One region of the Flavonifractor sp. An112 genome, then DNA from elsewhere that is predicted to be linked to it. Evidence: predicted binding sites of a transcription regulator. Region 1 holds the regulator's gene; the other holds the start of a gene.
The links. Region 1 encodes LexA, which represses DNA repair genes until DNA is damaged. Its sites were predicted from a motif close to CNAACANNTGTTNG; they were not measured.
Positions count from the first base shown of each region.

Region 2: dinB (DNA polymerase IV) is a predicted target of LexA. The motif match lies at 12,190-12,203, and genes of this name have one in related genera.

Region 1 is NZ_CAJFGT010000013.1:23,233-38,481, reverse strand. It holds gene IHN22_RS03395 (YARHG domain-containing protein) at 1-661, opposite strand, end outside; gene IHN22_RS03390 (aldose 1-epimerase family protein) at 692-1,570, opposite strand; gene IHN22_RS03385 (TIGR04255 family protein) at 1,703-2,509, shown strand; gene IHN22_RS03380 (GNAT family N-acetyltransferase) at 2,518-3,021, shown strand; gene IHN22_RS03375 (cysteine hydrolase family protein) at 3,075-3,611, shown strand; gene IHN22_RS03370 (nicotinate phosphoribosyltransferase) at 3,618-5,066, shown strand; gene IHN22_RS03365 (exodeoxyribonuclease III) at 5,112-5,864, opposite strand; gene IHN22_RS03360 (DUF6440 family protein) at 5,861-6,046, opposite strand; gene IHN22_RS03355 (permease of phosphate ABC transporter) at 6,059-6,289, opposite strand; gene IHN22_RS03350 (methylated-DNA--[protein]-cysteine S-methyltransferase) at 6,286-6,741, opposite strand; gene lexA (transcriptional repressor LexA) at 6,743-7,342, opposite strand; gene IHN22_RS03340 (LytTR family DNA-binding domain-containing protein) at 7,542-7,982, shown strand; gene IHN22_RS03335 (DUF3021 domain-containing protein) at 7,993-8,460, shown strand; gene IHN22_RS03330 (MerR family transcriptional regulator) at 8,445-9,296, opposite strand; gene IHN22_RS03325 (MATE family efflux transporter) at 9,390-10,730, shown strand; gene IHN22_RS03320 (MBL fold metallo-hydrolase RNA specificity domain-containing protein) at 10,772-12,367, opposite strand; gene IHN22_RS03315 (LysR family transcriptional regulator) at 12,514-13,440, shown strand; gene IHN22_RS03310 (SDR family NAD(P)-dependent oxidoreductase) at 13,605-14,366, shown strand; gene IHN22_RS03305 (Ig-like domain-containing protein) at 14,461-15,249, opposite strand, start outside.
Region 2 is NZ_CAJFGT010000122.1:2,895-18,143, forward strand. It holds gene IHN22_RS12545 (DUF6076 domain-containing protein) at 1-1,107, shown strand, start outside; gene IHN22_RS12550 (AAA domain-containing protein) at 1,220-5,314, opposite strand; gene IHN22_RS12555 (ATP-binding protein) at 5,579-6,808, opposite strand; gene IHN22_RS12560 (TnpV protein) at 6,895-7,257, opposite strand; gene IHN22_RS12565 (DUF6809 family protein) at 7,262-7,534, opposite strand; gene IHN22_RS12570 (helix-turn-helix domain-containing protein) at 7,534-8,124, opposite strand; tRNA gene IHN22_RS12575 (tRNA-Ser) at 8,336-8,454, shown strand; gene IHN22_RS12580 (hypothetical protein) at 8,628-8,999, opposite strand; gene IHN22_RS12585 (RtcB family protein) at 9,175-10,383, opposite strand; gene IHN22_RS12590 (leucine-rich repeat domain-containing protein) at 10,414-11,358, opposite strand; gene IHN22_RS12595 (DUF5655 domain-containing protein) at 11,735-12,112, opposite strand; gene dinB (DNA polymerase IV) at 12,273-13,511, shown strand; gene IHN22_RS12605 (radical SAM protein) at 13,712-15,085, shown strand; gene IHN22_RS12610 (YczE/YyaS/YitT family protein) at 15,128-15,249, opposite strand, start outside.

The DNA.
Region 1 (15,249 bases):
TGTCGCCCCAGCCCGCCGATGCGGCCTGGCTGTAGGTAATGCCGTAGTAGGTCCACTCCCGCAGGCCGTCGTCGTACCAGTAGGCCTCATAGGGGGAAGATCCGTCGGAGCTGCCGTTGACATAGAGGTTCATCCACTCATCCAGCCAACCCTGATCCCAGGCTTCCCGGAAGGTGGCGCCATTGATCCGGGCAGAGAGCAGCTCGTCCATGTCCAGCTGAATGGGATAGCTGCTCTGCTCCTGATCGGGGGTCTGGGTGGGCTTGTCGTCCTCCTCCGGCGGCTCACTCTCAATGGGCTGCGTCTCCATGACGTCGGAGGGGCTGGGGCTGACCTCAGCATCGGAAGAAGTGGGCTTCAGAATGCCCATAGCCATCACCAGGACCACAATCGCGCCGATCACCAGCACACACAGAATCACCGCCAGGGCAATGTAGCCCCCCTTCCGGCGGGGCGGCTCCTGCTCCGGCCCGGCCATCTCTACAGAGGGCTGCCGGGGCGGCCCCTTGGGCGGCTCGTACCTGGGAGGCTCCACGGGAGCCTGTGGGGCGGGCTGAGCAGGCTGGGGCGGACGGTTCTCGGGCTTGGTGGTGGGCTTGCCGCATTTGTTGCAGAAGGCGGCGGTATCCGCCAGCTCCGCCCCGCAGTATTTACAAAACATGGCGCAGAACCTCCTTCCTCTCAGGCCGGCTCACAGGGTATCCACCTGATAGCCCAGGGTACGGCTCTCGCCGGGGGCCAGGGTGATGCAGAATGCCTTGTCACCCAGCTCCGGGCCCTCTCCCGCCTCGGCGGACATTCCGTGCCAGGGCTCGATGCACACATAGGGCGCCGCCTTGCCCGGCATGGACCACAGAGCCAGCAGCGGGAAGTCGTGGAAGCGCACCCGCACGCCCTTGCCGGACTTTTTGCTGTGCAGCTCCACCTGCCGGGACTTGAGGCCCCGGAAAATCAGGGTATCCATCTCGTCAAAGTATTTGTAGTCCAGGGGGAGCACGTCGGTGTCCTCCAGACAGGGCCGGGTGCGGTTCAGGTCCACCCCGTTGGCGTCGGGCACCAGGGTGGGACAGGTCTCTTTCTGCGCAAAGCGCACCTCGTAGTCGGTAAAGGCCTCCCCCTCCTCCAGGGGGCAGCGGAAGCCGGTGTGGGCCCCCAGGCAAAAGGGCATGGGCTTTTCCCCGGTGTTGGTCACCGTCACAGAGGTGGTAAAGCCGGTGTCGGTGAGCTGCTGGCGCACCACCAGCCGGAAGGGATAGGGATAGACCGCCAGAGTGTCGCCGCTCTCCCGCAGCTCCAGCTCCGCCCAGTCCTCCCCCTGCCCGGCCACCGCAAACTCGCTGGTGCGGGCAAAGCCGTGGCGGTTCATGGAGACCTCCTTGCCCTCAATGCGGACCTTGCCGTCCTTCAGGCCGCCCACAATGGGGAACAGCAGGGGATTGCGCCCCGGCCAGTAGGCCGGATCTCCCGTCCAGATATATTCCAGGCCGTTTTCGTCCCGATAGGACACCAGCTCGCCGCCGTGGGTGGCCACCTTTGCGGTCCGCCCGCCCCGTTTCAGTTCCAGTTCCATCACATACGCCTCCTTGTGTTGCTACCTGCATTATACCGGCCCTTTTCCTCCAATGCAAGGCCGCGATGTTTGACATATGGCCGGTTCGGGGATAAAATAGGAGAGACTTTATAATAGGAAGGAGCAGCCACTATGCTGTTTGCCCCATATGAGCGGTTCCATTATGTCCGTTCCCCCCTGGTGGAGGTCATCTGTCAGCTTCGCTTCCCCACCATTCTGTCCATTGGCGCCAATGAGCCCGCCGCCTTCCAGGAGGCCATCCGGAAGGACTTCCCCAAGTATATGACCCGGCAGGAGCAGCTGCCCCCCAAGGTGGTAAAGAAGGGCAACGCCACCGCCCTGGAGCCCCAGAAGCCCATCACCAACTACCACTTCATCTCGGAGGACGGCCGCTGGAAGATCAACCTGACCCAGAACTTTATCGCCCTGTCCACCCTGTCCTATCAGCGGTGGGAGGACTTTGCCATCCGTCTGGACCAGGCTCTGGCCCAGTTCATCCAGATCTATCAGCCCGCCTACTTTGAGCGCATCGGCCTGCGGTACGTCAACGCCGTGTCCCGGAAGGCCCTGGGCCTGGAGGACCAGCTGTGGGACGATCTGATCCAGAGCCAGTATCTGGGCATCCTGGGCGAGCCCGACGTGGAGGAGAGCGAGATCGTCAAGTGCGCCCTGGATGTGGAGACCCCCCTGGTGGGCGGCTACCGCATGAAGCTCCATGCCGGTCCCGGCCTGGTGGGCGCCAACAATCCCCAGAACGCCAACCAGCCCAAGGAGACCCGGTTCATTCTGGACGGGGATTTCTCCGCCGCCGGTCAGATCAATGCCGACGCCGTGCCCGAGAAGCTGGAGAAAATGCACCGCTTCGCCGTCTGCCTCTTCCGGGGCGCGGTAACCAACACCCTCCACGAGGCCATGGGCCCCACCCCCGTGGCCGAATGACCGGGGAGATGACCATCCGTCCCGCCCATCGGGAGGAACTGGAGGAGATCTGGGCCATGGTGCGCCGGGCAGTGGTCCACATGAACCAGCTGGGCAACCCCCAGTGGGGGGAGGACTACCCCACCCGGGACTTCTACGCCGGGGACATCGACCGGGGCGAGCTGTACGCCGCTGTCATCGACGGCAAGCTGGCCGGTGTGGCCTGCATCAACACCAGCGAATCTCCCGAGTACGATCCCCTGCCCTGGACCACCAGCCGCCCCGCCATGGTGATCCACCGCATGGCCATTGATCCTACCTTCCAGCGCCATGGGGTGGGCTCCGCCCTCTTCGCCTTTGCCGAGGAGGAAGCCCGCCGCCGGGGCATTGCCGCCATGCGTATCGACACCTATTCCCTCAACGACCGGATGCAGGCTCTGATCCGCAAGATGGGCTTTTCCAAGGTGGGGGAGATCCACCTTCACGGCCGGCCCCTCACCTACCCCTGCTTTGAAAAGTCCCTTGCAATTTAAGGGACGCGCGCCTATAATAGACAGGTGTCTTGACACCTAAAGGAGGGAGCGGCATGAAACGACTGCTGCTGGTGGTGGACTACCAGAAGGACTTTGTGGACGGCGCCCTGGGCTTTGCCGGGGCGGAACAGCTGGACGGTCCCATTGCGGAGAAGATCGCCGCCTATCGTGCCGCCGGGGACGACGTGGCCTTCACCCTGGATACCCACCAGGAAAACTACCTGGACACCCAGGAGGGGCGGAAGCTGCCGGTGCCCCACTGTCTGATGAATTCCCAGGGCTGGCAGCTCTACGGCAAGACCGGACAGGCTCTGGACAAGAGCCGGGACATGGTGGTGTGCAAGCCCGCCTTCCCCTCCCTGTGGCTGGGCAACTGGCTGAAGGGACAGCGGTATGACCGCATTGAATTGGTGGGGCTGGTGTCCTATCTGTGCGTGCTGTCCAACGCCATCATGGCCAAGGCAGCCCTGCCCGAGGCGGAGCTGGTGGTGGACGCCGCCTGTACCGCCGGGCCGGACCCCACGCTCCACAAGAATGTACTGGACCTGATGGAGGCCCTCCAGATCACGGTCACCAACCGGGAGGTTTGAACAACCATGAAGCAACACATGAATTATACCTTACTGTGCGACTTTTATGAGCTCACCATGGGCAACGGCTATTTCCAGACCGAGGGCTACGCCCAGCAGATCTGCTATTTCGACATCTTCTTCCGCAACGTGCCTGACGGCGGCGGCTTCGCCATTGCCGCCGGTCTGGAGCAGGTCATCGACTATGTGGAGCGGCTCCACTTCGATGAGGAGGACATCGCCTATCTGCGGGGCAAGGGCTGCTTCTGCGAGGGCTTTTTGGAGTACCTGAAAAACTTCAAGTTTACCGGCGACATCTGGGCCGTGCCCGAGGGCACCCCCATCTTCCCCCGTGAGCCCATCCTCACCGTCCGGGCCCCCGCCATTGAGGCCCAGTTTATTGAGACCTTCCTGCTGCTGACTCTGAACCACCAGTCTCTCATCGCCACCAAGACCAACCGCATCGTGCGGGCGGCCGACGGGCGGCCGGTGAGCGAGTTCGGTTCCCGCCGGGCCCAGGGTCCCGACGCCGCCATTCTGGGCGCCCGGGCCTCCTACATCGCCGGCTGTGCCGGCACCGCCTGCACCCTGGCTGACGAGGTGTACGGCTCCCCCGCCGGCGGCACCATGGCCCACTCCTGGGTCCAGATGTTCCCCGACGAGTACACCGCCTTCAAGACCTACTGCCAGCTCTATCCCCACTCGGCGGTGCTGCTGGTGGACACCTACAACGTGCTGAAATCCGGCGTGCCCAACGCCATCCGCGCCTTCAAGGAGGTGCTGCTGCCCCAGGGCATCACCAACTGCGCCATCCGGCTGGATTCCGGCGATCTAACCTACCTGTCCCGGAAGGCCCGGAAGATGCTGGACGCGGCGGGACTCACCGAGTGCAAGATCGTGGCCTCCAACTCCCTGGACGAGTATATCATCCGGGACCTGCTGCTCCAGGGGGCCAAAATCGACTCCTTCGGCGTGGGCGAGCGGCTCATCACCTCCAAGAGCGAGCCGGTGTTCGGCGGGGTGTACAAGCTGTCGGCGGTGGAGGACAAAGAGGGAAATATCATCCCCAAGATCAAGATCAGCGCCAACCCGGACAAGATCACCAACCCCGGCTTCAAGAAGGTGTACCGCCTCTTCGACAACGAGACGGGGAAGGCCTTTGCCGATCTTATCACACTGTGGGACGAGACGGTGGACGAGAGCAAGCCTCTGGAGCTCTTCGACCCGGACGCCACCTGGAAGCGCAGCGTGTTCACCAACTTTACCGCCAGGGAGCTGCTGGTGCCGGTGTTCCAGGGCGGCAAGCGGGTGTACGACTCCCCGCCCATCGCCGAGATGCGGGCCTGGTGCGCCGGGCAGATCGATCTGCTGTGGGACGAGGTAAAGCGGTTTGAGAACCCCCACAACTACTATGTGGACCTGTCCCAGAAGCTATGGGATCTGAAGCAGAGCCTGCTGACCCGGGAAGGGAAATAAATAAACAGGACTGCCGCAAACTGTGCGGCAGTCCTGTTTTTTGTCTTATTCCAGATCCAGCTCCACCGGGCAGTGGTCGCTGCCGGTGACGTCGGCATGGATGATCTGGTCCTTCACCCGGGGCAGCAGACGCTCCGACACGATGAAGTAGTCGATGCGCCACCCGGCGTTGTTCTTCCGGGCGTTGAAGCGGTAGCTCCACCAGGTATAGGCCCCGGTCTTGTCCGGGTAGAGGGCACGGAAGCTGTCGGCAAAACCGCTCTGCAGCAGGGTAGTCATCTTGCCCCGCTCCTGGTCGGAGAAGCCTGCGTTGCCCCGGTTGGTCTTGGGGTTTTTCAGGTCAATCTCCTCATGGGCCACGTTCAAATCGCCGCACAACACCACCGGCTTCTTCTGGTCCAGGGTCATCAGGTAGGCCCGGAAATCGTCCTCCCACTGCATCCGGTAGTCGATGCGGGCCAGCCCCTCCTTGGCGTTGGGGGTGTAACAGCACACCAGATAGAAGTCCTCATACTCCGCCGTGATCACCCGGCCCTCGGTGTCGTGCTCCGGGATACCCAGGCCGTAGGTCACGGCCAGAGGCTCGGTTTTGGTGATGAGGGCGGTGCCGGAGTAGCCTTTCTTCTCGGCGCTGTTCCAGTAGATGTGGTAGCCCGGCAGGTCCAGCTCGATCTGGTGGGGCTGGAGCTTGGTCTCCTGGAGGCAGACGGCGTCAGCGTCCATCTCCTTGAAGAAGTCCAGAAAGCCCTTGCCCAGGCAGGCCCGCAGGCCGTTGACGTTCCAGGTGATCAGCTTCATTCCCAGTCCTCCGCCTTCCATTTCATGGGTTTTCCGTCGCTGTCCAGCAGCGGGGTGATACCGCCGGCATATCCGTCGTGCATCTCCAGGTAGAGCATACCGGTCTTGGTATCCAGCAGAACCCGGGTGGCATCGGCCACACCCTGGGTGTAGATCACCTGAAAGCGCTTATCCTTTCCCATAGACACGCTCCTTTATTCCTTTCGCATCTCACCCTCCAGATGGGGGAGGAATTTCAGCATAATGGGCAGATAGGTGGCCACAAAGACCACCACCGCCCCAAGAGCCGCCCATTTCCGCAGCTTTTTGGGAGCGGCCAGGCCCAGCATGACCCCGGCGGCGCACAGGTACAGCTTCACCAGGGCCAGGTCCTTCCAGTTCATTTTGGCGATATAAGCATCGGCGGCAGAAAACAGTTTTTTCATAAGATTCCCTCCAGCCGCAGCAGCCATTCCTTCAATTCCAGCCCACCCCCGTAGCCGGTAAGGGTCCCGTTGGCCCCCACCACCCGGTGGCAGGGCAAAAGGATGGGCAGGGGATTGCGGTGGTTGGCCTGGCCCACCGCCCGGCTCCCCTTAGGACAGCCCACCCGGCGGGCCAGCTCCCCATAGGTGATGGTCTGCCCGTAGGGGATGTCCGCCAGGGCGGACCACACCTTGCGCTGAAAAGGGGTACCCTGTGGGGCAAGGGGCAGGTCAAAGTCCCGCCGTTCCCCCGCCAGATAGGCCAGCAGCTCCTCCTTGCCTCGGGCGAGCAGGGGCGTCTCCTCCCCCACCGGAGACATGGGGGAATTGGGCAAATACAGGGCGGTAAGCCCGCCCCCCTCCTCCTCCAGCGCCATAGGTCCCACGGGGGTATCAAAGACCACCCGGTTCATCTCAGTACCGCCGCACCACGGCGGTAACCTTGCCCAGGATGGCGCATCCTTCGCCGTCGATGGGCTCGTAGTCCGGGTTCTCGGGCATGAGCCACACATGGCCGTCCTTCCGGCGGAGGGTCTTCACCGTAGCCTCGTCCTCAAAGAGGGCCACCACGATCTCCCCGCTGTGGGCATCGGCCTGCTGGTGGACAATCACCAGGTCCCCGGGCAGGATACCGGCATACTTCATGGACTCCCCCCGCACCTTCAGGGCAAAATACTCCCCGGGCCGCCCGCCGGTGTCAAAAGTCAGATAGTCCTCGATGCACTCCTGGGCCAGGATGGGCGACCCGGCGGCCACGCTGCCCACCACCGGCACCTTGTCCTCCGGGACTGCCGGAGTCTCCGGCTGGGCCACGGTGATGGAGCGGGTCTTACCCTCCGCCTTGGTGATGAGGCCCGCCGACTCCAGCCCCTTCAGGTGGAAGTGGACGGTGGAGGGGGATTTCAGCCCCACATAGGCCCCGATCTCCCGGACGGAGGGGGGATAGCCGTGTTCCGCCGAGAAAGAAATGATATAATCGTAGATCTGCTGCTGTTTGGGTGAAAGCGCCTTCATGGCAGACCCTCCTTTGTCAAGTTCGTCCGGTTTCAGTATACCATACTTCCTCCAGCATTGCAAACATTTGTTCTAAAATCCCCCATTTTTTCCGCGCAGGCAGCCACCTGTGGAGCCACAGCGACCATCTGTAAAAAATACGTTGCGTACTGCCTGTCCGCTCTTTATAATGGCATCACCACAGGAAGAGGTGACCGATATGCAAGTGGAAGTGAACATCGACGAGACCTATACCCGGCCCAAGGCGGTAATCCTCACCGCCGCTCTCACCGACGAGGTTCGGCAGGCGGTGGAGTTCCTCTCCCACGCCGACGCCCCTCCGATCACCGGTTATCAGGGCGGGACCGTCCGGCTCCTGGACCCGGCGGAGCTGATCCGGGTGTACGCCAGCGCCGGGAAGGTGCTGGCCGCCACCGAGCGGGGGGAATACACCCTCCGTCTGCGGCTGTACGAGGCGGAGGCGCGGCTGGACCCCCATCTCTTTGTACGCATTTCCAACTCGGAACTCATCCATCTGAAAAAAGTGCAGAGCTTTGATCTGAGCCTGACCGGCACCATCCGGGTAAAGCTGTCCGACGGCACGGTCACCTATGTCTCCCGGCGATATGTATCAAAGCTGAAAAAACAACTTGGTCTGTGAGGTGAACCGTATGAAAAAAGAGTTGCTTTTGCGGGGGTTGCTGGGCATTCCTCTGGGGATCGCCATCGGGCATCTCATCACCGTTTTTTCCTCCCTGTTTTGGGGAACCGGCGCCTTTTATCCCTGTATGCCCGCCTTCGCGGCCCAGGTGGGGAGTGAGGCCCAGGCGGTCCTGCTCCAGACCGCCCTGTGCGGTCTGGTGGGCTTCGGTTTTGCCGCCGGCTCCGTGCTGTGGGAGCTGGAGCGGTGGAGTCTGGCCCGGCAGACTGCCGTCTATTTCCTGCTGGGGGCCGCCCTGCTGATCCCCACCGCTTACGTCTGTCACTGGATGGAGCGCAGTGCGGCGGGCATACTGGCCTATCTGGTCATTTTTACGGTGATTTTTTTCCTGATCTGGATCATTCGGTACCTTCTGGCCCTGCGCAGCGTCAAAAAGCTGAACGCCGCCCTGGGGCACGGAGATCAGAGCGGTTCCTGAGCCCTTCCTCCCCCGGTCTGCTCAACAAACACCGACAGCCGCAGCAGGTACTGGTCGTAGCCCTTGCCCGCCAGCTCGTCCAGCAGCACATCCTCCCAGAACAGCTCTCCCAGGGTCATTCCGCAGGTCTGGGCCCAGTCCAGCAGCCGCTGGTAGCCCTCCCGCACGGTGTCGAAGCTGCCGGCGTGGAAGTAGGTCAAATAGCGTCCCGCCGGGGCGGTGAGCATCTGCACCCCCCGGATTGGTCTGTCCACCTGGGTATAGCAGTAGGTATAACCCTCCCAGTCTCCCCGCCGGGTAGCCTCCACCGGCAGGATGGCCCCCAGGGCGTAGGGGCTGGCCACCTGATGGGCCTCGCAGTATTCCAGGTGGCGGGCCAGAATACGGGCATATTTGCCCGCGTCGGTAATGCCGGGGGCGGCGGTGGCCACATACCACCGCTGGGGCCACTCCTCCAACCTTACCTCGCCGGGCTGGACGGCCAGAGCCTGCCGGGTCAGCTCTGCTTTCCGCCGGATCAGGGTCCGCAGCCGCCGCAGCCGGGACAGCTTCTCCGTCAGGGCGGCCTCCTCCTCCTTCAGCAGCTCCAGCAGGGTCTCCGGGCTGCGCCGGTCCAGGTAGGCCTTGATGTCGGACAGGGGCATCCCCAGTTCCTTGAGGCTGGAAATGACCTGGAACACCTCGATCTGCGCGGGAGCATAGTAGCGGTAACCGTTCTCCCCCCGGATGGCGGGAGAGAAGATGCCGGTCTCATCGTAGTGAAACAGGGTGTGCTTGGTGACGCCGCACAGGGCCGCAAATTCCCCGGTGGTAAAGCGCATCTCTGTTTGATCCATGGCGCAAACCTCCCTCTTGACTATCGGGTTACCCGATAGCTTATCATGTTCAATGCTGTTTGTAAATGCTTTAGAAAAAAGGAGGCACAGGCTATGAAAAACCGGTTGGATCAGGACTTTACCCTGGGCGGACTGCTCCGCTTTGCCCTGCCCACCACCATCATGATGCTGGTGACCTCCCTGTACACCATTGTGGACGGGGTGCTCACCTCCCGGCTGGTGGGAGAGAACGCCCTGGCCGCCATCAACATCGCCTATCCCGCTGTCAGCATTGTGCTGGCGGTGGGTATTATGCTGGGTACCGGCGGCAGCGCCGTGGTATCCCACCGGATGGGCGCGGGGGACCTGGAAGGCGCCCGCCGCACCTTTGGTTTTCTGACCCTGGCGGCGGTATGCGCCGGAGTGATATTCGCCCTGCTGGCCGTTTTTGGGGCGGAGCCTCTGGCCCGGCTGCTGGGGGCCAGCGATCTGCTGCTGGCGGACGCCGCCTGCTATCTGCGGATTCTGCTGATGTTTGCCCCCATGGCCATGCTCCAACTGCTCTTTGAGAGCTTTTTTGTGGCGGCGGGCAAGCCCGGCCTGGGGCTGTGGCTCACCATCGCCGCCGGCGTCACCAACGGCGTGCTGGACTGGCTGTACATGGGGCCTCTGGGCATGGGCATCGCCGGGGCCGCCGTGGCCACCGTCACCGGCTACTGCATTCCGGCGGTGTGCGGCGTGCTCTTCTTCCTCACCCGGAAGGAGGGGCTGCGCTTCTCCCGCCCCCGGCCCAACTGGCGGCTGCTGGGCAAGGCCTGCTTTAACGGCTCTTCTGAGATGGTGACCAACCTGTCCACCGCCGTCACCACCTTTTTCTTCAACGCCATCATGATGGAACTGCTGGGAGAGCCCGGCGTATCCGCCATCACCATCGTGCTCTACGCCCAGTTCCTGCTGGTGGCCCTGTTCCTGGGCTTCTCCATGGGCGTAGCCCCGGTGTTCAGCTTCAACCAGGGTGCGGAGCGGTATGACCGGCTGCGCTCCACCTTCCGCCACTGTTCCCGGTTCATCCTGTGCACCGCCGTGGGCATCCTGGCCGCCGCCCTGCTGCTGGCCCCGGTCATCGTGGGGGTGTTCTCCCCTGCCGGTACCCAGGTCAATGCCCTGGCCCTGGAGGGCTTCCACCTCTTTGCTCCCTCCTTCCTCTTCGCCGGGGTAAACATCTTTGCCTCCGCCCTCTTCACCGCTCTGTCCGACGGGCGGACCTCCGCCATTATCTCCTTCGCCCGCACCTTCGGCTTCCTCATGGCCGGGCTGCTCCTGCTGCCCCGGGTGCTGGGAGTCACCGGCGTATGGATCGCGGTGCCGGTGGCAGAGGCTGTCTCCTGCCTGCTGTCCATCGGTTTTCTGTGGCACTACCGGACCAAATTCGGCTACGGGGCCATCCCAGCCTGACAACAAAGGCCGCCCAATCGGGCGGCCTTTGTTTCTGTCGTTTAGCGGTCCCACTTCTCGATGAGGGCCCGCAGCTGATCGGCAAACTTGCCCAGGTCCTTGTTGGTGCCGCCCTTGTTGTGGGAGATGACCTCCATCAGCTTGCGGCCCACCTCCTCCAGCCGCTGGTAGGCGGGGGAGGCGCCGGGGGCGGCTGCGGGCTTCTGCTCCGGCGGCAGGCCGGGGGCGAGCATCTTGTTGGCCAGCAGGTCGTAGACCTCCTCATAGTTGGGGGCGTGAGCAGCCAGCCCCATCTGCCGCAGGGTGTTGGCGTAGATCTCGGTGACCTCCGCGTCGCCGTGGACCACAAAGACCTGCCGGGGCTTGGGATTGTAGCTCTCGATCCACCGCAGCAGGCCGTCCCTGTCGGCGTGGGAGGACAGGCCGTGGAAGTTGACGATCTTGGCTCGGACGGCGATCTCCTCACCGAAGAGCTTCACCGACGTAACCCCGTTGATGAGCCGCCGGCCCAGGCTGCCCTCGGCCTGGAAACCCACAAAGACAACGGTACACTCCGGCCGCCACAGGTTATGTTTCAGATGGTGGCGGATACGGCCGGCATCGCACATACCGGAAGCGGAGATGATGACCCGGGGGGTCTTGTCCTCATTAAGGGCCCGGGACTCCTCGCTGGATTCGGTGATGGTGAGGCCGGGGAACTGGAACAAGGCGCCCCCCTTCAGGGCGGCGATGGCCTCTTCGTCCAGATAGCCGTGGAGATCGCCGGAGAAGATGCGGGTGGCCTCGCCCGCCAGGGGGGAGTCTACCACCACCTGGAAGTCGGGCACGCTTTTTACCAGTCCCTGCTCTTTCATCTCCCGCATGAAGTATAAAAGCTCCTGGGTACGGCCCACGGCGAAGGAGGGGATGATCACGTTGCCCCCCTTGCCCAGGGTCTCGTCGATGATGGCAGCCAGGTCTCCGGTGTAATCCGGGTTCTTGTCCATGTCGTGGAGCCGGTCGCCGTAAGTACTTTCCGTCAAAACATAGTCGGCCTCCCGGATATACTCCGGGTCCCGGATGATGGGCTGGTCCCGGTTGCCGATATCGCCGGAGAATACCACCTTCCGGGTCTCCTCCCCCTCGGTGAGCCACATCTCCACACTGGCCGAGCCCAGCAGATGGCCCGCGTCCACAAAGCGCACCTTCACCCCGTCCTCGATCTGGAGGCGGGTGCCGTACTCACAGGTGACGATGTGCTTGATGGCGGCCTCGGCATCGGCCACGGTGTACAGGGGCTCCACCGGCTCGGCCCCGGCGCGCTTGCCCTTCTGGTTCTGCCACTGGGCGTCGCTCTCCTGGATGTGGGCCGAGTCCCGCAGCATAATGCTCAGCAGCTGCCCCGTGAGACGGGTGCAGTAGATGTTGCCTTCAAAGCCCTGCTTCACCAGCAGGGGGATGCGGCCGGAGTGGTCGATGTGGGCGTGGGTGACCACCACCGCGTCGATGTACCCGGCGTTGAAGTCCAGCTCCTGGTTGTCCCGCTCGTCCCTGCCCTGCTGCAGGCCGCAGTCCACCAGGATCTTCGTCCCGCCGCACTCCACACAGTGGCAGCTGCCGGTCACGGCACGGGCTGCGCCGAAAAAGGTCAGTTTCATGGGGCACCTCCTTGTGCATTTTCTACAAGGTTATTGTACTCCCAAAACCCGCCGGTGTAAATAGTGGAGTGACCGGGTCGGCCCGGGATGATTTCTTTCCTTTTTTGCCGGAATCCGGTATAATACGGGGGAAAGGGCGTGAGTCAATGGAGTTTTCCCAACTCAACTACTTCCGCACCGTGGCCCGCACGGGAAATATCTCCCAGGCGGCCCGGGAGCTGTTTGTCACCCAGCCCAACCTGAGCCGCTCCATTGCCCGGCTGGAGGGGGAGCTGGGGGTCCCCCTCTTTGAGCACCGGAAGGGCAAGGTGGTGCTCAACGAATATGGCCGGATCTTTCTCTCCGGGGTGGAGAACGCCTTCGGGGAGCTGAACGCCTGCATCCAGACGGTACAGCGGTTATATGAAAACAACCAGAATATCCTCTCTCTGGGCTGCTCCATCGACGGCTTTCTCCCCGACATCCTCCAGCCCTTCTCCCGGGCCCACCCGGAGATCGGCATCCGCCAGTACCAGGGGGACGCCTCCCGGCTGGCCCAGCAGCTGGTGGAGCGCACCCTCACCCTGGCGGTCACCCCCTACCCCCTCAACCACAATCTGCTCACCTTCCGCCTGCTGGGGGAGATGGACTACGGCCTGTTCGTCCACCGGGACCACCCCCTGGCAAAGGAAACCGTGGTGGAGCTAAAGGCGCTGGCCGGTCAGCCTCTGATCTGCGACGCCTCCCGGCTGGACGCCAAAACCCTCCGCTCCATCTGCCGGGCCCGGGGTTTTGAACCCACCCTGGCCTACGAGGTGGAGAGCACCAGCCTGGTCTACCGCCTGCTGGAGCAAAAGGCCGGGGTGGCCGTGATGCCGGTATCCCAGATGCTGCGGCTGCGGGCCCTCTTCCCCGACAGCCCTATTCTGGTCATTCCCCTGGAGGAGGGGGTCCCTCCCGCCAGCCTGGGGGTGTCCTACCACAAGGGTTATCCCCTCACCGACGCAGCCAACGCCTTCATCCGGTTTGCCATCGACTTGCTGGTGCAGGAGAAGGTGCGGATGGCCGCCGCAGGTATAACTTCAAAAGCATAATGCTGCGCCGCAAGGGGCATTTTGAAAGTCCCCTCTGTTCCGCTATACTAAAGGTATCACAGCGGAACAGAGGGGACTTTCTCTATACCTATTTTGTATGACTCAGGTCTGTTCTGATTAACGGCGGCAGGGCCGCCCACAACATAGAAAGGATGAACAACCACATGAAACGTCTGGAAGGAAAAGTCGCTATCATCACCGGCGCCAACGCCGGCATCGGCAAGGCCACCGCAGCTCTCTTCGCCCGCGAGGGCGCCAACCTGGTGCTGGCTGCCCGCCGGCTGGACAAGCTGAAGGAAGTGGAGGAGTACGCCGCCTCTCTGGGTGTGAAGGCCATCTCCGTGTCCACCGATGTCAGCGTGGCCGCTGACTGCCGCCGTCTGGTGGATACCTGCGTAGAGACCTTCGGCCGGGTGGATATCCTGGTGAACAACGCCGGTATCGACGACAAGAATATGTCCATCACCAACTGCGACGAGGAGCTGTGGAACAAGGTCATCGCCGTGGATCAGACCTCTGTGTACTACATGATGCGGGAGGCTCTGCGGTATATGGCTCCCGCCGGTTCCGGCTCCATTGTCAACATCTCCTCCATCGGCGCCACCCGCTCCAACGCCGGTGTGTCCTACACCGCCGCCAAGATGGCCGTCATCGGCATGACCAAGAACGTGGCCATCCAGTTCGCCGGCAAGGGCATCCGGGTCAACGCCGTCTGCCCCGGCCCCACCCAGACCGACATCTTTGACCCCGCCAATCTGGCCACCTTCGACAACGAGTTCTGCCACCTGTGCGGCAAGCACTTTGACGGCTCCCTGCCCCGCACCCAGCCCGAGGATCAGGCCAACGCCATCCTCTTCTTCGCCAGCGACGAGTCCAAGGCCATCAACGGCGAGACCCTGGTGGTGGACTACGGCGCCACCATCTAATCCCAAGCTTCTCATCACACAAAAGGCCCCGGCGGCAGACCAAAATAGTCTGCCGCCGGGGCCTTTTGTGGTGAAATATTTAGACAAAGCACAGTCAGTTCATAGGTACGACCCGGATGGCCACGGCTATGGGGGTGCTGCCGCTGTAGATATAGCCCACGGATACCATAGTCTGAATGTTGGGGAAGCTGCCCAGGTTGTACACATCGTAGGTGTAGCCGTAGCTGATTCCGCCCTGGCTGTTGGAGAAGCGGAAGCCGTGGCCCTCCAGCATGGTGATGTAGAGATCCATCACGGTTCTCCGGTTGCTGGACCCGCCAGGGATGTCACTCAGCTTATAGATGTACATGGTGGCGTCCCCGTCGGGATCCTCCTCCATGGTGGGCACGCCAAACATGGCGCCGAAATCGGGCACATTGGGATACTTGCTGTAGGTGGCGTCCATATCCATGTCGCCGGTATTGCCGCTGGAACTTCCGCCGGAGGAGGAACCGTTATCGTCACCGTTACCATCGCTGTCACCGCCGCCTTCCCAACCGCCGCTGGAGCCGCCGCCCAGAGTAATGGTGTAGGTGCCCCGGTCGCCCAGATCGTCAATGACGCGGAAGTCGCCGCCCACAGTGGTGACGGTGGAGGGAGTGGGGCCGCTGTACTCTCTCACGGTGACCTTCACATAGCCGGTGGAGTGGGCCAGGACGGGGTGAGACATGGTGGTGCGGTTGTAGCTTCTGCCGTCGATGACCACGGTGTCGTTCTGGATCAGCACGGTGAAGCCGGTCTTGTTGCGGACCAGCAGGTAGACCTCGATCTCGCTGCCGTCGTCAGAGTAGGGGTATTTCTGGGTCTTGCCGTAGTAGAATTCCACATTTTCGTCGCTGTACAG
Region 2 (15,249 bases), on a different contig from region 1:
TATGTATATCAGAACGATTCTTCTGTGGTGGAAAGCGACCTTGGAATGTGGATGATGGTCTTTTTGGATGTGGATTGGGGCGATCAGATAAAAAAAGCTGAGGCACTCCTCGGTGAAGAGGAGTTGCCTCAGTCTGGCTTGGGCTTTATAAAGGGTATGGACTATGGACAGCGCGTGGCCGCATGGTATCGCGAGCTGAAAAGCAGCCTGTCCCCGCAGCATCCATTGTTAAAGCTTCTGGTGGAGCAGCAGCTGCGCAACCGGCTGTGCTGTGCCTTCTACCCGGAGGAGCCGTGGAAGCTGCGGCAGGAGGAGCTTGCTTACCTCCAGGTCCTGGATGGAACGGATGCAGAGTATGAGGAAGTAACTATTTCGCCGGTCTTTCTGCGGCAATGGCTGAATGATGTGGTGAGGATTTTTACGCAGCTGCAAATGTGTCAGAACCAGCTCGCACCCTTGCTGGATGAAGTCATGGGCAAGGAGCAGGACAACCAGGGGGGGATCCTGCGTGCCTACTTTACGCTGCAGCGGCAAAATCTATTCTATCGGAATCTGGTGGAAAGCAGTTATCAGGCCCTTTCTCCCCGCTTTTATATCTCCAGGAACCACAAAATATACCGGTATGACGGAGGGACAGATACTGTTCCGGCAAAGGAAAAGCTGGAGGGACATACCTATATGGCCACGGATCAACTGGCCGCATTGACCGTATGGGAGTTTGAGATGCTCTGCGCCAATGAAATCCCTCTGCGCCGCTGCGCCTATTGCGGCCGTTATTTCCGTCCCTACTCGGTGGTCAACTGCTACTGTGACCGGGTGGTGGAAGGCACCAACGGGAAGACGTGCAAACAGGTTGGGGCCACATCCAAACACCAGCAGGCCGTCAATCAGGATGAAGCCAAAAAGCTCTATCGGAAGGTGTGCAACCGGATACAGACTGCCGCCCAACGGAGGAAGAAGCAGTACCCCAATATTATGCGCCGGTACAATGAGGTGCAGCTGTATGGAAAAGAGCTTATGGAGCAAGTGGAGTCAGGGGTCATCACCTTTGCCGAGTTTCAGGAAAAGTTTGACCGGTCCACGGCAGAGTTGTTGGGGATAAAGTAGCTTTTATCTCCTCGGCTTTGCCGCTTAAATGACATTGCTGGTGTGAATTCGCGGCCAGTACACGCTGGACAAAGCATAGCATGCCAAAATATCCTCAAACATCTTGGGCACCTTAATCAAACAATGTAATTTGTTGATTCTCTTGGATCTTAGGAGCCCGTTTCTTCCCGGACTTTTTCTCACGCTCTTTCCTACGTTCAGAAAAATACTTCTCTACAGTCTTTAACTCACGTCTAGGAATCAACGACTTCATCTGATCCAATTTCAAATCGCTTTCCCGCATTTTTTGATAGTGCCGCGGATTGCTCTCACAAATCCAGCGCGGTTCTTTCTTCATAGAAAAAGCATATTTTGATCCACAATGGCACCTCAAAATGCCGTCTTTAGGATATGGCTGTTCCGCACTGCGAGAATAATCCTTATTGGCACACTGCCAATAAATGCCGCCCTCATCGCTTTCTCTGACCAACATTTCTCCTCCGCAGATGGGGCAGGACATTTCATATCCACTGTTTAACGCCTGACTGATATGTGGGATATCATACATTTTCTCATACTCTTTTACGAGCTTTTGGCTGCATCTCCGTTCCATTACTTCGCCAGTTTTTCCGGTAAAGCTCAGTGCATTTAGGGATCCCATCCATATTACATCATCATCCACCAAAATCAATTTCTCATGCATACCATGCTTATGAATAATCTTGATCTTGTCACCCAAACTGCGCAGTTCTTTCTCACATCGTTCATATGCACTCCGTTCAGCCTTTCCTCGTTCAGATAGATCCTTTGTGACGATAATGATCTCTTTCCCTTGAGAAACCGCATCTGTAAAGGCCGGCAGCAGGATACTGAGACGATTCTCTGACATGAAAGCAGAGTATATGATCATCCTATTTTGAAAATTCTTCAGATCCCGCATAAAATGGTCATTAAAATCTGTATCTGTGCAGATCAGTGTTTGGCCGGGATCAATATTGTCTACCTTCCGAGAAGTTGGCGGAGTATAAGATAGTTCCGGAAACAGGGCCTTTGCTTCTTGGCGTGGATACTTCTTCTCATCAATCAAAAAGCGTAATAGGTCATGCAAATTGTTTTTTGACTTTTTTGTCCGCTCCATACAGTATTCAAAATCTCCGATAATGAATAGCTGGAATTTTGCGCGGGTCACTGCCACATTGAACATTTTCTGCAGGTCTTCATTGACTTTAACTTCCATGACCTCGCCGTTTGGCTTTTTTACGCTAAAGTTATTCATGAAGAGATTTGCTTTCCAATGGGGTTCATCAATCACTAAGTCAAAGATTACAATGTCAGCCTCACTGCCCTGGAAACTATGGATTGTCCCTGCCTGTATGAAGTTTAGCTCATCTTTCCGGACCGAACTCTCATTTTCTTTTTTTATTAAGCCGCGCCGGACATATTCTGCCTGGATCAGCTTATTGACCAGCGTAATGTGGGGCTTATATGGAGCTACAATCAGGACCAACGGCTTCTCTGGGGATTCTTCAGAATTTTCCAAGTATGCATCTAATTTCTTTTCAATGCATTTGAACGCCAAATTAACCGCAATTGCCGCTGAGAAGCAATTTAAACGACTATGCCCCTTACCCTGCGGAATCCCCGTCACCCATGCGTGCAGGCTCTCCGTATCGATCAACTGCACGTTATGCTTTGGATGTGCAACTGGGAACCAGGAGCTAAATTTATTGATGTCCTCTTGGCGGAATTCAGGTCCCGTTCTACTTTCCAGCTTTTTATAATCGTCATAGTATCGGTTGGCGATTTCTGCAATTTCAGGTTCCATACGGTATTGTTCGTTGAGCATAATAAAATTTGATGGAGGACCTGATGGGGAATCCTTCTTTGCTTTGCGTTGCATCCCGCTGTGGTCAAAAATATCCCGTCCCAACCATTTTTTAGCCATTGGGGTATCTGCGATCACGATGGGAGGAAGCTGAAGGAAATCGCCTACGATAACAATATTTCTCTCTGCCAGGTACGCCGCACACCATAACGCGGGAACAGCAGCCATGGAGGCCTCATCCAGGATAACAGTATCGAATGTGCGTTCCCGAAGAATTGTGCTGAGATACGCCTTTGTCAATGTTGCGCCAATAACCTTGGCCTGCATGATAGACTGTTTTTCGAGTTCTCCCATGGATTCCTCGATTGCCCGCAATTGCTTGAAAATATCTGTCAACTGCTCGCTTAACTTTGTGTACTGTTCTTCCAGAGATTTTTTATTCTCAGTCTGGATTTTTTCAGAAACCGCAGTCAAATAAGATTTTAAGGTTTGATACTGGTCTGTCAGGCTTGCCTCACTGACCGTTAGTTTTTCATTGACGCATAATTGGCAAAAGGCATATTCCTGCGCAAAAATTTCTTTGAGTTCAGCTTCCATTTGCGATAGTTTGGCTCTGGCCTTTCTGTAAGCATCTTCAGATTCCCTCAGTGCCTTTTCCAATGATTGCAGATGGTCAAATTCTTTTTTGCATTCAGAAACCCGGCGCCGGAGTGATTCGCTTTTTCCTGCACTCTCTTTTTTCTCCAGATCTAGTTTTGGAATTGCTGCCTGAGCCTGATTGAGCTGTTGCGTCAAATCTGAAATCATTTGCTCCCAATATTCTTTTGTCTTTGCTGGCTTCATTCCCCGGAGCTGTGCTTCAAGATCAAGCCGCTCCCTCAGTTTTTCTTGATAATCATCTCCCAGACGAATGGTTTCATTAAACTCTTTTTGTAGTTCTGAAAGTGCGACATCGATTTCAGCTAACTTGATTCGTGCCTGAGTGACACCACTCTTTCCAGTAAAAAATTTTCCTATCGTTCCTTTTTTCTCATAATCCGAAACTGTCCGCTGGTAGTTTTCACGTTCTTGACGCAACACACCCATCTGCGTTTGAAGGCTTTGAATCTTTGCAGATATAGAAGCAAGCTCACGGTTGATAAATACGGAGGAAAATGTTTTATCCTCTTTGGCAAGCAGTTCTGCATAGATTACGTGTCTTTTGATTTCATCTTTTGCCAGTTGGATTTGATGTGGCACCGACCTAACTACTTCTTGCGCAGTGTTCAGCTGTTGCTCAACATCATTATGATGCTGTTCTGTTTTTTCCAGTATAGCCGACAGAGCAATATATTGCTCCACCTCAGGGTGGAGTTCTTTTTCCTGGAGAAGTCTACTTTGTAAGCTATCTGTTCTCTTTCTGAGTGTTTGAAGGGCTTTGTCTGCTGCTTCAAGCGCCGATATATGTCCTGGGATAGAAGGGAGCTGTGTGCTTTCGACCCACTCAATTTGCTTCTGCTTGCGTCTGACAATATGTATTGCATCTTGCAGGTTTGCTTTCGTGTTCTCTAACTGTTGCTTTTGCTCATAAAGTTCCTGCCCATTCATCTTGATGTGGAACTCCAGAGTTGTTTCAACGGGCAGCTGCTTCACTGACTTGCCAATACGAAGAATGGGATAGGAGGCCGTGGTACCGTGATTTGTTTCCCAAAAATGTTGATAAGATTCTGCTGCTTTTTCGATTGCTCCATCAACTGCGGTATTCGTGTGAGAGACCACCAGAACGGAACGCTCCTTCTCTTGCAACTTATCAATGATCTGCCCGATAACTTTCGTTTTGCCAGTCCCAGGAGGTCCCCAGATATATGTAATATTATTGGTCAAAGCAGAAACAATAGCTGCTTTTTGATTATCGTTATTTTCTCTACCTATGTGAAGTTCCTGTATGTCATAAGATTCTATTTTTTCGCAAGGATCAATGCCCTGATTGTCAAACGAAAGCATTCGTTTCCCTGCCGGATTAGTTTCTGAAGCGTTCTCTTCTATGCATTTAATCATGCATTCCATCAGGACAGTTGATCCATTTTCCAGGCGTGCCTGTGAAAAGCCATCCGGCAACGGTTGTTCAGAAGCAAGAGTAATCGTTTCCTCGTCAAAACTGACCGTAGTAACAGTGTACTGATTCTGTCCAATAATCAGCTTGCACGGAGTATCTGCGGGTAGAACTGGAACAAAATCCGCATTGTACTTGTAGCAATATTTTCCGGCCTGATTAGAGATTTGCACACCGCCGGTTAGCAGTATTGATGATTGTCCACGCTTTTTAACTGCCTCAATTTCATCTTCCAACGCTTGACGAAATTCTGCAAGAGTGCCATGAAGTTCAACTTTTTCTTTCGGTTCATATCTCTTTATTGTATTCATGCCGTATCCCTCCAGAGGACTTGGGTTTTTACATTATACCACATCTTTCCACATAAAATCTATTAAGCAAGCGGATTATCCCATATGTTCCTTTACATCCAATAAATGACCACCACAATATGTAATTTCATTAGCCCTAGCATCCTCTTGTACATACTAATAGGTCTAACACTTTCATCCTATATTGTTTCTAAAGGTAAATTTGTCTTTGAATCATAGCGATAAAAAGCCTCTGCCAGTAGACCGGCAGAGGCAAGTCGGACACTATATTAACCCAATGGGCACAATCAAATTGTTCTCATCAAAGGCCCCCAGCTTTTCTGCCATGCACAGTACTGCGCCGGTACCACGCTGGAGGGGCGATTTGTCGATCAACTCAAAGACCTTTGTGAGCTTTTTCGGCGGGGTGGCCATCTTCTTGATCTCCAACGGATAGAGCTTTCCGTCCTGCTCCAGCAGCAGGTCGATCTCCTTGGCGTCGCTGTCCCGATAGTAGTAGAGAAACGGCTCCAGCCCCACGTTCTGGTAGGACTTCATAACCTCAGACACCGTGAAATTCTCCAGCAGCGCCCCGTTCATAGCCCCGGCCATAGCCGTCTCCGGGCTGGTCCACCGGGTCAGATAGCACACCAGGCCAGTGTCGTAAAAATACAGCTTGGGCGTGGAGACCGTCCGTTTCAGCAGATTATTGGAATAGGGGTGCAGCAGAAATATAATACCCAGCGCCTCCAGAATATGCAGCCAACTCTTAGCCGTGGCCTGGTCGATCTCCGCATCATCGGCAATGCCCTTGTAGTTCACCTGCTGACCGGCCCGGGCGGCGGTGGCCCGCAGAAACCGCAGAAATTTCAGACTGTCGATTCCAGAGGACAGCCGCCGCACATCCCGCTCCATATAGGTATCAATATAACTGGAATAGAACAGATTGGCATTGGTATACTGGCCGGTGACCAGTGCGGGCATACCACCTTGGAAAATCCGCTGATACATGGTCGGAGTGTCGCATACCGGGCAGTGCTGCTGCCGCTTTTGCAGCGCATTCAGATCTACTCGGAAGGGGCCTGCGGCAGGACAATGGAGAATCTCACTCTGTGACATGGGAGACAGGTGGAGCAGAGCCACTCTCCCTGCCAAAGATTCTTGCACACCCTCCATCATTTTGAACAGCTGAGAGCCGGTCATCCAGAAGTCACCCGGCTGGTGGCGCTGATCCACCATCATCTTGATGTAAGGGAACAGCTCCGGGGCATACTGCACCTCGTCGATCAGGAGAGGCGGCTTGTGCAGCTGGAAGAACATCTTGGGGTCTGTCTTTGCAAGCTCACGCTCTGTGAGATCGTCCAGGGTGACAACCGTCCGCCCCCGTCCCTCTACCTCGATCAGATGCTCCAGCATGGTGGTCTTGCCCACCTGCCGGGGACCCACAATTAGCAATGCGGGATACTGGGAAGAGACCTCCAGAACCACTGGCTCCATGTGGCGGGTAACGTACATCTCCCTCACCTCGTTTCGGATAATATCGGACTACATTCCTATTTTACCCGAAAAACACTAGAATAGCAAGTCGCTGATCCAATTTATTACGGCATTGCGTATATCATTTCCCGCAGGACAACTTCTTCGGCAGCGGCCCTGAAATTGTTCATGGCTCCTACCCATGCCATCTGGTCTGACTCCTTCAGGCGCTCATCTACTCCACTGGTAGCTGCCATCTTTTCCACCATATCAATCACCATTTCTTCGGCCCGCAGGTCGATTTCTGCCAGGTGGCTGTCCAGTTGCCCAACCAACAGCAAACGGTCGTACAGCATGGGCCTGTGCTGCTTCAGATAGGTTTTGCGAAGCATACCGTACTTGCCCAGCGGTTGGTCATCTGTCTCCGGCAAGCAGAGATCAGGGTAGTAATAGTCCCCCACCTGGGTATAGGTCAAAGATTGACTCATAGGTCTATTCCTCCTCCGTCATAAAAGTATCCAGAATCAACCTGGCACCCATGCGAAAGCCGCAGACAAAGCTGTCCAGGTCACAGCGGGCATTCAGCTCGCTCCAGGCGTCGGTATACGCCAAGAAACGATCCCTCTGAGGTTCCTCAAGCTGCTCCAGCAGCCATTTCTCCAGGTCAGAAAGTGTACGTTGCACCTTCCTCATTGCTTCGGGATGGATGCTTTCCCGGGCCTGTGGGTCCATATTGCCATAGAAGAATTGCTCCAGATAGCGCATCATTTGCCCTCCTTCTGCTTGGCATGGGCATCCATCTCCTTATGGAAGGACATCATGGTGACGATATGCCATTGAGATTTGCGGTGGATCGTACGGAACCGCATGGAACAAATAAAGTCAATCAGGACTGCCTTGGGGATATAGTAGCTGCCGCCGGACTGGATGTAGTACAGCTCACCCTTGCGACACCACTGATGGACAGTGGTGGGACCGTAACCGATCAACTTGGCCACCTGTCTGCCTGACATTACGTCGGGGTAGTCCTTCATCAGCTGGAGGAGGTATCCTTTCAGTGCCTTTTGGGTTTTCTCCGGCAGCTCCTTCGATGTCAGAGCCGGAAATTTCGTCTTGCGCTTTGTGTTTTGGGGCAGATATAACTCTGGGCAGATTCCCTTTCCCCGGAGATAAGTCTGCACATCCTCTTTGCGGATCTGATAGCAGCGGGTCTTTTTGCCGGTATACCGGCAGGGCACCTTGCCGGTCTGGAGCAGGTACCTGGCGGTGGATTTGCTGATGTGGCACAGCTTATAGAACTGGTCTTTGCTCATCACATCGGGAACGCTATCCCAGTTAATTGGCTCGTAATTCATGGCAATCACCTCGTCAGAAATGTCGCATCAAAAAAGCCATTTCCTGTGTGTTGCCAGGTGGGCACTTTCTCCCCCAGTTCTCTCCGCAGTTCTCTCCAAAATGCTTGAGTTCTCTCCAAAAACGGCCAAAACGGGCTTTTATTCGAATTTCAGGGGTTTGAGGACATGGGGCTGGATCAATCGGCGCAAACCGCTGTGGCGCAAGGGCTAGGCGGCGGACAAAACCGCCTCAAAACGCCTGGAAATTTCAAGAAGTGTATAATTGGACAACCGACTCGAAATCAGTTTGCGGGCAACCGCACGAGGGTTCGAATCCCTCCCGCTGCGCCAAAGGCTCCAGAAGCAATCTGCTTTTGGAGCCTTTTTCTATCTCGACGGAGGATGCAAAGTAGAACAGCCCGTATCATTGTCCTTGGTCGTTACCTCACATACCAAGATCCGCAAAGATACCATCTGTATCTTTCTGCTTTATACACTGACATTACCGGACGTTCTGTACTGGATCAGCTTTTGCCTGAAAGATAGTACTTGATTTCCAGGGTAGATGAGTGTCCGCTGGCGGTGTCATGCAGCACGACATCATGGTCGGCCATACATTGTCTCATGGCATTACATACCATTGGCATCCTGTTTTTTAATTGCAGATTCTTATGAATATCATTTGCCTTTAGTGTAAGCTCGGTTTGCCCGCTGCTGTATGCCTGCAATTTTTGGCTTTCAATATAAGTCCGGATATCTCCTGTGGTGGTTTTGGGATTATCTCCTGCCGTATGCTCGGTGGAGGCACAGCTGATGACTTCCCGCAAAGATTTTACCTCCTCCTCAAGTTTTTGAATCCTTGAAAGAAGTTCTAAAATAATAGCGTCATAATTCATATAAATCACCCCAGATATTCTGATAGAATTCTAACACAATTTACTGTAAGTGTCAATACGAGAGAGAAGTAATTCTCTATTGCAAAAAGCTCCGGAAGCAGACGTTTCCAGAGCTTTTTGTATATGTGATAGCGGATAGGTGTTCCGGCGCAGATGAATTCTCTCTGCGGATGAGTTAATCTTCGTCTCCGGCTTTGAAATTGTAGATGGGGCGGATCACTTTCACCACATCCGCTGTGGGACCGATGTTGTCCAGAATATCCTGCATCCCCTTGTAGGCCATGGGACACTCATCCAAAGTCGCTTTGCTCACCGAGGTAGTGTAGATCTCTGCCATCTGCTTTTTGAACTCAGACACCGTAAAAGATTGTTTGGCGTCCGCTCGACTCATGAGCCGCCCGGCTCCGTGGGGAGCAGAGTGGTTCCAGTCCTGGTTGCCTTTCCCCACGCAGAGGAGGCTCCCGTCTCGCATATTGATGGGGATCAGCAGTCGTTCCCCTGCCTTGGCGGACACGGCTCCTTTCCGCAAAATCATGGCGTCGGTATCAATATAGTTGTGGATGGTGGTAAACTGCTCCTCTACGTGGAGCTTCATACCCTTGATAATTTCATCCATCATGGCCTGACGGCTGAGCATGGCGAAGTGCTGAACAATTTTCATATCGTGGATATACTGCTCAAACAGCTCCCCGGACACATAAGCCAAGGCTTTGGGGATGCTGGTCTGCTTGAGGTTTTTCAGCTTCTTCAGTTCTTTCTGAATCTCCGTCTCTCGGCCTTCCGCTTTCATCTGGGCAACCAGAGCTGCAATCGAAGCGTCATCGGTGCGGTTGAGCACCTTATAACCGGCCTCCTGGTAGTAGCTGGCCACCTCCACACCCAGGTGGCGGCTGCCGGAATGGACCACAATGTAGAGGTTCCCCTCGTCATCCCTGTCCACCTCAATAAAATGATTTCCACCGCCCAGGGTGCCAATGCTTTTCTCAGCCCGGAGCAGATCCACATGAGGTGCGCAGTACAGCTCACTCAAGTCGATCTCGCTGAGGTAGCGGTGGGCCTTATCCCGGATGGAGAAGCCGGAGGGGATTTTCTCATAGATCAGCTTATCCAACTTTTGAAGCTCCAGCCGGCTTTCCCTGATACGGGTGGTCTCCATGCCGCAGCCGATATCCACCCCCACCAGATTGGGTACCACCTTGTTGGTGATGGTCATGGTGGTGCCGATGGTGCAGCCTGCTCCGGCGTGAATGTCCGGCATGAGCCGGATACGGCTGCCTTTTGTGAATTCCTGATTGCACAGCTCCTGAACCTGTGCGATGGAGGCGCTGTCCACCACATCGGTAAAAATTTTGGCTTCGTTGTATTTTCCTTTGATTTCAATCATAGTTTCCTCGCAATGTTCTGCTGTTTGAGGTTATTCTTTTACTTGGATATAACAATCCGGATGTGTTTTTTTAAACGCATTGAGTTCCTGCTTTCTAATGGGGCAATCCTGTATATATAACTCCCGCAGCATCGGCATATCACCTAATGGATTCAGGTCAGTAACAGGATTTCCTTTCAAGGATAAACGATGCAGCCATCTTAAATTGGTCAGCGGGGTCAAGTCTGTGATTCTATTGTGCTCCAAGAACAGCTCAGTCAATTTCGGTATATCCGCTAATGGAGACAGGTCTGTAATTCGATTGTGGCTGAGATACAGTGTACTCAACTGCGGCAATCCTGCCAAAGACGCCAAATTGGAGATCAGATTATTGCTCAGCTCCAACGATTCAAGCCGTGTCAGCCCAGCTAAAGGTGTTAGATCAACAACTCTGCATCTGTCAAGATATAAGGTACGCAGCTGCTTCATGTACGCAAGGTGAGATATCTCCTGGACCTGCGTATTTGAAAGGTATAAATATACCATGCGGGTAAGGTTCGTCAGCGGAGATATGTCAGACACCGAATTTCCACTCGGCTCTAAGATTGCCAAGTGCTGCAGTTGTGCCACGGGTGTCACATCGGTAATCTGATTCTCGTGCAGATCCAATTTCTTTAATTGTGCCAGCGCAGCCAAAGGTATAAGATTAACGATTTGATTTTGGTTAAGCTTCAAATCACGCAGTTGCAGTAAACCTGTAAACGGCGTCAGGTCTGTAATGCGGTTCATGGAAAGGTCCAGACTTTTTAGTTCTTTCAGTTCTGCCAAAGGCGCCAGATCAGAGATAAGACGCCCAGGCAGGTACAGCTTTTCTAACTGTTTCAAAGTGGCCAGAGGAGTCAGATCGCGAATAAGTTGAACATCCATTGGCAGCTCCTTGGTATCCAATGCAATTTTCTGCCCATCAATCAAAAGAAAGCGTCTGTCCGCTATCATAAAACTCCCTCCTAATCGGATGCTGCACCTTCATCCTGGTAAAGAGAATAACCTAGTGGAAATCAACTTAAAGAACAGGTTACAGCGACAAAACCCTGCGGCACCCTGCTATTGGGCAGGCTGTCGCAGGGCATGAAAAGGCTGCAAAAACCGCTATATTTACCAGTAGATGTAATTTCATCCTTAGCCATAACACAGTTTTCCAAAGTAAGATGGTCAGTGGGTGAACAGAGCAATTATGTGTGGTGGTTTATACATGATATAGTGTCATTATATCACAGGGCAATCCCGTGCGGAAATGCTTTCTCGGGCTGGATTGTGACGTTTTTCTTAAGAAAATGAGCCGAGAATATGGCTCCGAATACACTGTCAGGGACTATTTGAGCGCGGAAAAGACACTGGCCTCATAGATCCATCCCATTAGCTCATCGTCGATTTCATCAAGGTTTGAAATAAGTACATGGTGGGTCCAGCGGTTGGGATAGGGCTCGGTAGCCACGTCGATTCTGGGGGATTCCAGACGGTGATCCAGGCCAAAGGTGACCACAATGTAGTGGGCGGGGCGATCTTTGGCCTTGCGGACTTTGCTAAAGGAGACGCAGGCAAACATATGCCGGTTATAAAAGGAAATCTGGCTTTTCTGTACCTTGATTTGTACATCGGCAATCCGGTCCAAGATCAGGCCTTCCAACCGCTCATACAGCGGCAGCGCCTCTATATCCTGCTGAAAAAACAGCAGAGCATTTTCGTCCATGAAAACCCCTCCTTTGCTATCAGTGTATCATATCCGTGCAGCTATGAACAGCGGTGTGCGCCTGGAATATAGCGAATAGAACGAATGTTTGACTTTGCGGTAAAAAAAGCATATAATAAAAAAATCAGCCGTATCTTTTTGGGAGAGGGGAGGGAAGTGCTTGGACCGGGTCATTTTTCACTGTGATTTGAATAGCTTTTACGCATCGGTGGAGCTGCTGGATCATCCGGAGTTAAAGGACAGGCCGGCGGCGGTATGTGGTGACCCGGAGAGTCGCCATGGAATTATTCTGGCCAAAAATGAGCTGGCCAAAAAGTATAAAGTACAGACGGCAGAGACCATCTGGCAGGCCAGACGGAAGTGTCCGGACCTGGTACTGCTGCCGGCCCACCACTGGAAGTATCGGGAGTATTCCAAAAAGGTGAATGCCATCTATGAACGGTATACCGATCTGGTGGAGCCCTTCTCCATTGACGAGAGCTGGTTGGATGTGACCGGGACCCTTCATCTCTTTGGAGGGGATGGAAAGGCTTTGGCCGACCAGATTCGCCAAACAGTGCGGCAGGAATTGGGGCTGACGGTATCGGTGGGCGTTTCCTTTAATAAGGTATTTGCGAAAATGGGCAGCGACTACCGAAAACCGGACGCCACAACGGTGATCACCCGGGAAAACTTTCAACAGCTGCTTTGGCCATTGCCGGTGACCGATCTGCTCTTTGTGGGCCGTGCGGCGGCCAGGGTGCTCAATGGCTACGGGATACGCACCATTGGTGATCTGGCCCAGTTTGACCGGGAGAGCCTGGGGCAGATTCTGGGCAAGGGAGGATATACCCTCCACGACTATGCCACGGGCAGGGAACACGCCCCGGTGGTACCTGCCCGGGATATGCCAGGGCCCAAGTCGGTGGGAAACGGACTGACCTTCCCTAAAAATCTGGTGGGCTGGGAGCAGCTGCGTACAGCGCTGTCTGAATTGGCGGATGAGGTTGCGGTCCGGCTGCGTAAGCACGGCCTCAAATGTACCACCGTACAGATCACCGTGCGTGATCCGTCCTTTAAGGATATCTGCCGCCAGAAGAGGCTTAGTGCCCCCACCTATATCTCCCGGGACCTGGCGCAGTGCGGGATGGAGCTGCTGCACAGCTGCTGGAGTGAGCGGCAGCCAGTCCGGGCCCTTACCATTACGGCCCAGAACCTGGTGGAGGAGCGGGACGCAGGGGAGCAGGTGGACCTGTTCGCCGCCGACGCCATACCCTGCCGTGATAAGCTGGAGAAGCTGGAGAAGGCCATGGATTCCATCCGGGACAAATATGGGCGGGGGGCCATCTCCATTGCTTCTGCCGTCCATCCGGCGGGAGAGCCGGACAGGGAGGACCAGCGGCTGCCGCCGGGGGACTAATATAGTCTTACAAACTATATTATAGAATGGATAAAATTATATAAAACTGGGGCGAAAATCTGAAACGCTTTTAAGCAAACTGCTGTTTTTGTATAGAGTTTGGACATGAAACGGGTTTTGTCTATTTTCAATTTTCGTCAGAAAAGGTATCATGACACACAATGATAGGTATTGTTATGCCGTGAAAGGGGAAAATAAAGATGAAAATTCCTGACAGTCTGAAGCGCTATGGCCTGGCCAAGGTGTTTGATTATCTGGATAAAGACCCTATGAACAATATGAGCAAGGTTATGGACCTGGTCAATAAGTTCTCCGGGGACACCCTGTCCACTCAGCGTGAGGCGTTCGACAAGGCCATCAACGACAAGGATTCCTGCTGGCACCAGCTGATCGAGAAGGTCTGGACCCAGACCGATCCCGATGTGCTCAAGACCGTGTTCAACAACTTCTTCGTCAACGCCAACCTGGTGGGCTGGCCCAAGCAGGAGAAGATGCGTGAGAAGTACGGCTGCAACATTCCCTGGGCCATTCTGCTGGACCCCACCTCTGCCTGCAACCTGCACTGCACCGGCTGCTGGGCGGCGGAGTACGGCAATAAGCTGAATCTGTCCTTTGACGATATCGACTCCATCATCACCCAGGGCAAGGAACTGGGCATCTATATGTACATCTACACCGGCGGCGAGCCCCTGGTGCGCAAGAAGGACATCATTGCCCTGTGTGAGAAGCACAATGACGTGGCCTTCCTGTCCTTCACCAACGCCACCCTCATTGACGAGGAGTTCTGCCAGGATCTGCTGCGGGTGAAGAACTTCATTCCCGCCATCAGCTTGGAGGGCTTTGAGGAGGCCAACGACAGCCGCCGCGGCCAGGGCGTGTACGAGAAGGTTACCAACGCTATGGCCCTGCTGAAGAGCCATCACCTGCCCTTCGGTATCTCCACCTGCTACACCAGCGTGAACTACAAGGACATCACCAGCGAGGAGTTCTACGACAAGATCATCGACCTGGGCGCCTACTTTGTGTGGTTCTTCCACTATATGCCTGTGGGCAACGATGCCGCTCCCGAGCTGATGCCCACCCCCGAGCAGCGTGAGGAGATCTATCACCGCATCCGCGCTATGCGTCAGACCAAGGGCATCTTCGCCATGGACTTCCAGAATGACGGTGAGTACGTGGGCGGTTGTATTGCCGGCGGCCGCCGTTACCTGCACATCAACGCCAACGGCGACGTGGATCCCTGCGTGTTTATCCACTACTCCGACTCCAACATCCACGAAAAGACCCTGCTGGAGTGCCTGCAGTCCCCGCTGTTCATGGCCTACCATGACAACCAGCCCTTCAATGACAATATGCTCCGTCCCTGCCCCATGCTGGAGAACCCCGAGCGCATCGAGGAGATCGTCAACAAGACCGGCGCCCACTCCACCGATCCTCAGTCTCCCGAGACCGTGGAGCACCTGACCTCCAAGACCCACCCCTACGCCGACAACTGGAAGCCTACCGCCGACAAGCTGTGGGCCCAGTCCCACCCCCAGTGCGGCGGCTGCACTGCCTGCAGCGGCAACAAGTAATTACATAAAAAAATTCCTCCGTCCTGAGACGGAGGAATTTTTTTATCCGTGGGAAGGGCTGTGCATTCTGCTGGCCAGATTGCGGAAGCTTTCCATCAGATTTTCCTGATGAACCTCTGCCGCGCGGAAGCGGAAGAGGGCAAAATTCAGATTGAACAGGGTAC